DNA from 2 places in the Roseateles rivi genome. Region 2 is predicted to be linked to the other one. Evidence: predicted binding sites of a transcription regulator. Region 2 holds the regulator's gene; the other holds the start of a gene.
What was found. The regulator FNR, encoded in region 2, switches genes on or off when oxygen is low (the NO sensors DNR and NnrR bind a similar motif). The targets are predictions, from matches to a motif close to TTGATNNNNATCAA.

Region 1 (3,410 bases), on a different contig from region 2:
CCTTGGCGCTCATGTGCTGCTTGTTGCAGTCGGCCTCCAGAGTTTGGCCGATGACAACTTCCACGCGTCTGTCGCGCTGGTCGGGCAATTCCGGCATTTCGATCACAACACGGCGCATGCCTGGTTCTGCGGCCGGGAAGGGTTTGAGAACATCGAAGTTGCCCGCTTGAGCATGGAGGCCTCCCCCCAGCGTCAGGCAAAGGAGGGCGGCGGTTCGTGGCAGCGATTGGGGCATGTGGCGTGTGCAAGAAAGGTTCTGAAGCAAGAATGCCCCTTTGGCAGCATCAGCGCTGTCCGGTGAGTTGACGGTTGGCACGTAGCGCCAGCAGGGTGCATGCGCAGCCCGACAGCAGGTAGGCGCTGACCGCCCAAAGCCCGAAGTGCGAGGACAAACCCAGCGCCACAAGGGGGGCGAAGGCGGCGCCGATGAGCCAGGCCAAATCAGCCGTTAGCGCCGCACCACTGTAGCGGAAGTGGGGCAGAAAATTGCTGGTGACAGCCCCGGCAGCTTGCCCGTATGACAGTCCCATGAGCACAAAGCCAATCATGATGAAGGCGTTTTGCCCCACCGTGCCGCCACCCAGCAAGCTGGGCGTGATCAAGGCAAAGAGGGCAATCGCCACGGCCAGATAACCTAGCAAGGAACGTCGCCCGACTCGGTCAGCCAGCCAGCCGGAGACAGGCATGGCCGCAGCCGCCAAGAGCCCCCCAACCAGCTGCACGGCCAGAAATTGGCCCACGCTTTGCTCTGAGTAAAGGCTGATCCAGGACAGCGGAAAGACAGTGACAAGATGGAAAAGTGCGTAACTGGCCAGGGCGGCAAAGGCGCCAATGAAGATGTTATGACCCTGTTGGCGAACCAGGTCGGTGACTGCGCAGGGCTCCAGCTCATTGGCCTGGAGTTCGCGCTCGTATTCGTGTGTCACCACCAGACGCAGACGGGCAAACAAGGCCACGACGTTGAGTGCGAAAGCGGCAAAGAAGGGGTAGCGCCAGCCCCAGTCGAGGAAATCTTGCGCGTTGAGCTCGCGCCAGAGGTAGCCGAACAAGGCGCAGGCGATCAGGAAGCCGATGGGGGCGCCGAGTTGCCCCAACATGGCGTACCAACCGCGGCGATGCTCCGGGGCATTGAGTGCCAGCAGCGAGGGCAGCCCGTCCCAACTGCCACCCAGAGCGAGGCCTTGCCCGATGCGGCATGCGGCAAGCAAAACCACAGCCAACGCGCCCACCTCCTGGGTGCTGGGCAGAAGGGCCATGCTGACGGTGGAGCTGCCCAACAATATGAGCGCGACGGTGAGTTTGACCGAGCGCCCGAAGTGACGCTGCAGCTCCATGCTGGCCAAGGACCCCAAGGGGCGCACGATGAAGGCCAGCGAGAAGATGGCAAATGACCACAAAATGCCGTTGAGCTTCGAGAGGTCGGGGAAGAATAGCGCTGGGAACACCAGCACTGAGGCGATGCCGTAGACGAAGAAGTCGAAGTACTCCGACGCTCGGCCAATCACCACCCCGACGGCGATGTCACCGGGGGCCAAGTGACTGTTGTCAGGGGCTGAGTCCTTGGACGTCAGAGGGGAGGCAAGGGTGCTGGTGCTGCTCATGGTGCCTACCTGGGACAAAATGTCCTATCGTTGACATGGGTCAATCAAGTTACATTCCAGCAATCTGCGCAACTGGCGTTTTCCCGCGGCTCTGGAATACCCCGATGTCCCACCAATCCACTCCGTTAAGAGACCGAAGCCACTGGAGCCGATGGGCTCGACTGGCTGCGGCACTGCCACTGGCGATGATGCTCAGTGCTTGCAACACCGTCGTGATGAACCCGTCGGGCGACATTGCGGCACAGCAAGCCAAGCTGATTGTGGCTTCAACCTTGCTGATGCTGATCATCATCGTACCGGTGATTGCACTCACTTTGCTATTTGCTTGGCGCTATCGCCAGAGCAACAAGAATGCCACTTACTTGCCCGATTGGGACCATTCCACACGCTTGGAATTGGTGATTTGGGGTGCGCCACTGCTGATTATTTTGGCTTTGGGCGCGCTGACCTGGATCAGTACCCACAAACTGGACCCCTACCGCCCCCTGGAGCGCATTGAGCCGGGTCGCCCCTTGGCTGCTGACGTCAAGCCGCTGGTGGTTGAGGTGGTGGCGCTGGACTGGAAATGGCTGTTCGTCTATCCGGAGCAAGGTGTGGCGACGGTGAACGAACTGGCTGCTCCCGTTGATCGGCCTATCCAGTTCAAGATCACGGCCTCAACGGTGATGAACTCGTTCTATGTGCCAGCCCTGGCTGGGATGATTTACGCCATGCCGGGCATGCAAACCGAGCTCAATGCCGTGATCAATGAGCCTGGCGTTTACGAGGGCTTCTCCGCCAACTTCAGCGGTGACGGCTTCTCGCACATGCGCTTCAAGTTCCACGGACTGTCTGACGCTGAGTTCCAAAAATGGGTGCAGCGCAACCAAGCCGAAGGTCAGACCTTGGACCGCAGCAAGTACCTGGAACTGGAAAAGCCCTCAGCCCGCGTGCCCGTGAGCCGATATGCCACGGTAGAGAAGGGCCTGTTTGACGCCGTGCTCAATCAATGCGTGGACAGCCGACGCATGTGCATGGGCCAGATCATGGCCATCGATAAAGCTGGTGGCGCAGGTCGCGGTAGCGTGGAAGGTTTGACAGTCACGACTTGGCGAGAGGGTCGCCGTCTGGTGGTGTCTTCAGAATGCACTCCAGCAAACGCGGCCAGCTTTGTGGCGTTGCCCACACAGCCGCCTAGCACGGGCAACTGAGGCCCTGCAACGGCGACACCACCCGCATTGCGACCCGCAGGTCAGGATGCGAAACACACGTGGCGCCACGGCTCGAAATACCGGCCTGTGGCGCGTCAAGTTTTCGATTGAGCGAGGCTCAACATGAATGAATCACAAGGACTCAGCCAGCTGTTGCTGGGGCGCTTGAGCTGGGACGCGTTTCCCTTTCACGACCCGGTGATCCTGGTTACTTTCATTGCGGTGGTTTTGGGCGGCACCACCATGGTGGCCCTGATGACTCGCTACAGGGCCTGGGGGCCGCTGTGGCGCGACTGGATCACCAGCATCGACCACAAGAAGATCGGCATCATGTACATCGTGCTGGGCTTGGTGATGCTGCTGCGCGGCTTCGCCGATGCGCTGCTCATGCGCGCCCAGCAGGCCATCGCGTTTGGCGATCAGGCAGGCTTCTTGCCGCCGCACCACTACGACCAGATCTTCACGGCCCATGGCGTGATCATGATCTTCTTCGTGGCCATGCCCTTCATCACCGGGTTCATGAACTACCTGGTGCCGCTGCAAATCGGCGCACGTGATGTGGCTTTCCCCTTTCTGAATAACTTCAGCTTCTGGATGACCACCGGTGGCGCGGTGCTGA
Region 2 (3,410 bases):
GCAGGCCGTCCTTTTCCAGCTGCTGCAGCTGCTGCAACTCAGTCTGGAAATAGCTGTTCATGCTGATGAGGTGACCCAGCTCGATGGATTCAAACTCCACACGACCTTGACACATCAAGGCCATGATCACGGCACGGCGCACCAGATCGTCACGCGACAAAGCCAAACCACGCTGCACCGGCAAACGCCCTTGGCGCACGGCATCGTAGTACTCGTCCAGTGTTTTGGCGTTTTGCGCGTATGCAGCACCCACGCGCGAGATGGAGGAAACGCCCAGACCAATCAGGTCACAGTCCGGTTGCGTGCTGTAACCCTGGAAGTTGCGATGCAAACGCCCTTGCCTCTTGGCCACAGCAAGCGGGTCTTGCGGCAGCGCAAAGTGGTCCATGCCGATATAGGTGTAGCCGTGACCCAAAAAGCCGCTCAATGCCTGCGACAGCATGCTGAGCTTGTCTCCTGCCGACGGCAAAGCGTGGTCTGCAATGCGACGCTGCGATTTGAAGCGTTGCGGCAAGTGCGCATAGCCATACAAGGCAATGCGATCCGGGCGCAAACCAGCAACCTGAGCGACCGTGCGCTGGAAGGACTCGGCGCTTTGCCGCGGCAAGCCGTAAATCAAGTCAACGTTGGTTGACTCAAAGCCCAAAGCCCGGGCCTCAGCCATCAACTGCGCCACGCTTTCGTAGGGCTGGATACGGTGGACGGCCTTTTGCACGTCAGGGTCGAAATCCTGAACCCCAAAGGACAGGCGATTGAAACCCAGCTGCCGCAGATGCGCCAAGCGCTCGTGGCTCACGGTGCGCGGGTCGACTTCGATAGAAATCTCAGCCCCAGGTGCAAGGCGGAAGTAGCGTGTCACGCTGGCCATGAGGCGGGTGAGGTCCGCATCGCTGAGGAAAGTCGGCGACCCACCGCCCAGATGCAACTGCGACACCGACGACAAACCGCGCCCCAGCGAGGCCTGCACCAAGGCCATTTCCTGATCCAAAACAGTCAGGTACTCCTCGCCCTTTTCGTGGTGCTTGGTAATAATCTTGTTGCAAGCACAGTAGTAGCACAGCGACTCGCAGAACGGCACGTGCACATAGAGCGACAGAGGTGCCACCGCGCCTGCGCCAGCACTACGCTGGGTTAGCGCTTGGATCAAATGCTCACTGGTGAAAGCCTCTACAAAACGATCAGCCGTAGGATAGGAGGTGTACCTGGGCCCCGAGACATCGAACCGACGCAGCAAGTCGGGTGAAATCGCCGGCAATTCACTGTCATGTTGAATACGCATGTGCGAACTGTGCCAACACGCGACTCCTCCCGGTTGATCTTCATCAATCTTGCCGTGGATGGTGAGGTAAACAATGCAGACGCAATGCTCTTGACATGATCCACTGCAAGTCAAGCCCTCCGTATCTCGGTCACAGGTCATTGTTTGACCGACCACAATCCACGCCATGAATTCCTGCCCCGGCTCTAGCAACACGGCTTTCAAAGTCGCTTGTTCGTCTTGCAATTTGCGTGAACTGTGTTTGCCTGTGGGGCTGACCCACAGTGATATTGAGCGTCTGGACCGTCTGGTGGCCACCCGCCGCAACGTCGCCCGGGGCGATACGCTGTTTCGCACCGGCGACAGCTTCCAGTCTCTGTACGCTGTGCGCACAGGTTTTTTCAAAACCTGCGTGTCGGCCGAGGACGGCCGCGATCAGGTCACAGGCTTTCAAATGGCTGGCGAACTGCTGGGGCTCGACGGCATTAGCAGCGACCGTCACGCTTGTGACGCCGTGGCCCTGGAAGACTCACAGGTGTGCGTCATTCCTTACGGACAACTCGAGGTGCTCTCGCGTGAGTTCACCGATTTACAGCACCAATTCCACAAGATCATGAGCCGCGAGATCGTGCGCGATCACGGCGTCATGCTGCTGCTGGGTTCAATGCGTGCTGAAGAGCGCCTGGCAGCGTTCCTGCTGAATTTGACTCAGCGCCTTCGCGCGCGCGGCTTCTCGGCGTCCAGCTTGGTGCTGCGCATGACGCGCGAGGAGATTGGCAGCTATCTTGGTCTGAAACTCGAAACGGTCAGCCGTACTTTCTCCAAATTCCAGGAAGACGGACTGCTCGAAGTCAAGCAGCGTCAGATTCGCATCGTTAGCCAAGACGGGCTCCAGGCCCTGCTCAACGGCGCGCCGGCCTACTGACATCGGCCCAAGCCCGCTCGCATTGCGGGAAGGCAAAGCTACAGCCCCTGCGACTTATCGCGGCCAAGCCCGAGAATGTCTCCCCTCGACAGGATCGGGGGTCACCATCAGCAACACGGTGATGGCACTGCACAGCGAAAACAGCAACCACAGGGCCATAAACGCCATGCTGTAGACGCCCGCTGGCGGCAAGAACTGCAAGGCACCGCCCCAGCCGTCAAGATTTGCAGGGTCCACCCAGCTGAAGATCAAACCCGTAGTGACGGCAGCCAGCATGAACGCCGGCCACAAGGTAAACATGGCATAACGCCCCAAGCGCGTACCCCCGTCAAGCAAAACGGAAGCCGACTTGTCTTCAGGCACAGCACTGGCTGGGTAGGCTTCGTCTACCCCGAGGCCACCTTCCGGAGTGGATGCAGGTGGCCTGTGCTGGTTCATGGCTGGCTGGCACCAGGACGGCTGGCGTCGGTGGCTGCGTGGTTGCGCGCCTTCATGGCGGGCTGAGCCGACACCTCATCGGCCCCTACCCTTGTGCCCTGCACAACGGGATCGGGGTAAACAATGGCCAAGCCTAAGGTCGCAAAGCCAGCCACCACCACGACGGCGGGCCCACCGACCACCAGCCACATCCAGCGCTCACGCCACCATGCGGTGGGGCGCGGACTGTTTTCTTGACTCATACGAAATCTCCCCTGAAACCACGCTCAACGTGGCAGAACAAATGTGGACTTTTCTTGCACCAAGCGTACGCCTTCTTGGGCCGTGTTGCTTGCGCAGCTGACATTGAATTCAATGGGGTGCGCACCGCTGCTGTGTTGCGCAGCCACTTCCGGAGGCACGCGCAGCGCCAGCGTAAACCACCGAGCCTCCGCACTCTTGAGCTCCAGCAGTCCCAGGTCAGGCGCTGGCGCCAGCGCGGGCAAACCTTGCGCCGCAATACGGCAATACTGGCTGCGCTCGGTCGCATTCATGACTTGCAAGCGGTAGACGTTCTCCACATAGCCGTCTTCCACCTGCCGAGCCAACGTGGCACGATCCCGCACAACGTCGACCTTGAAGGGCGAGCGCACCCAGAGGCTGACCATCAACCCGATGGTGATCAACACCAATGCTGCGCTGTACACCAACACCCTGGGCCGCAGCGTACGCTTGAGCAACTCAGCGCGCGACCAACCGTTTTCCATGCCGTTTTGGGTGTCGTAGCGAATCAGTCCTCGGGGGTACTGG

Region 1: cyoA (ubiquinol oxidase subunit II) is a predicted target of FNR. The motif match lies at 1,632-1,645, and genes of this name have one in related genera.

What each region holds. Positions count from the first base shown of each region.
Region 1 covers NZ_JBIGHZ010000001.1:367,752-371,161, forward strand. Annotated here, with positions in the region: gene ACG0Z6_RS01690 (ecotin family protein) at 1-235, opposite strand, end outside; gene ACG0Z6_RS01695 (MFS transporter) at 285-1,601, opposite strand; gene cyoA (ubiquinol oxidase subunit II) at 1,706-2,791, shown strand; gene cyoB (cytochrome o ubiquinol oxidase subunit I) at 2,915-3,410, shown strand, end outside.
Region 2 covers NZ_JBIGHZ010000005.1:434,603-438,012, forward strand. Annotated here, with positions in the region: gene hemN (oxygen-independent coproporphyrinogen III oxidase) at 1-1,255, opposite strand, end outside; gene fnr (fumarate/nitrate reduction transcriptional regulator Fnr) at 1,446-2,183, shown strand; gene ACG0Z6_RS14615 (hypothetical protein) at 2,238-2,546, opposite strand; gene ACG0Z6_RS14620 (hypothetical protein) at 2,618-2,863, opposite strand; gene ccoG (cytochrome c oxidase accessory protein CcoG) at 2,888-3,410, opposite strand, start outside.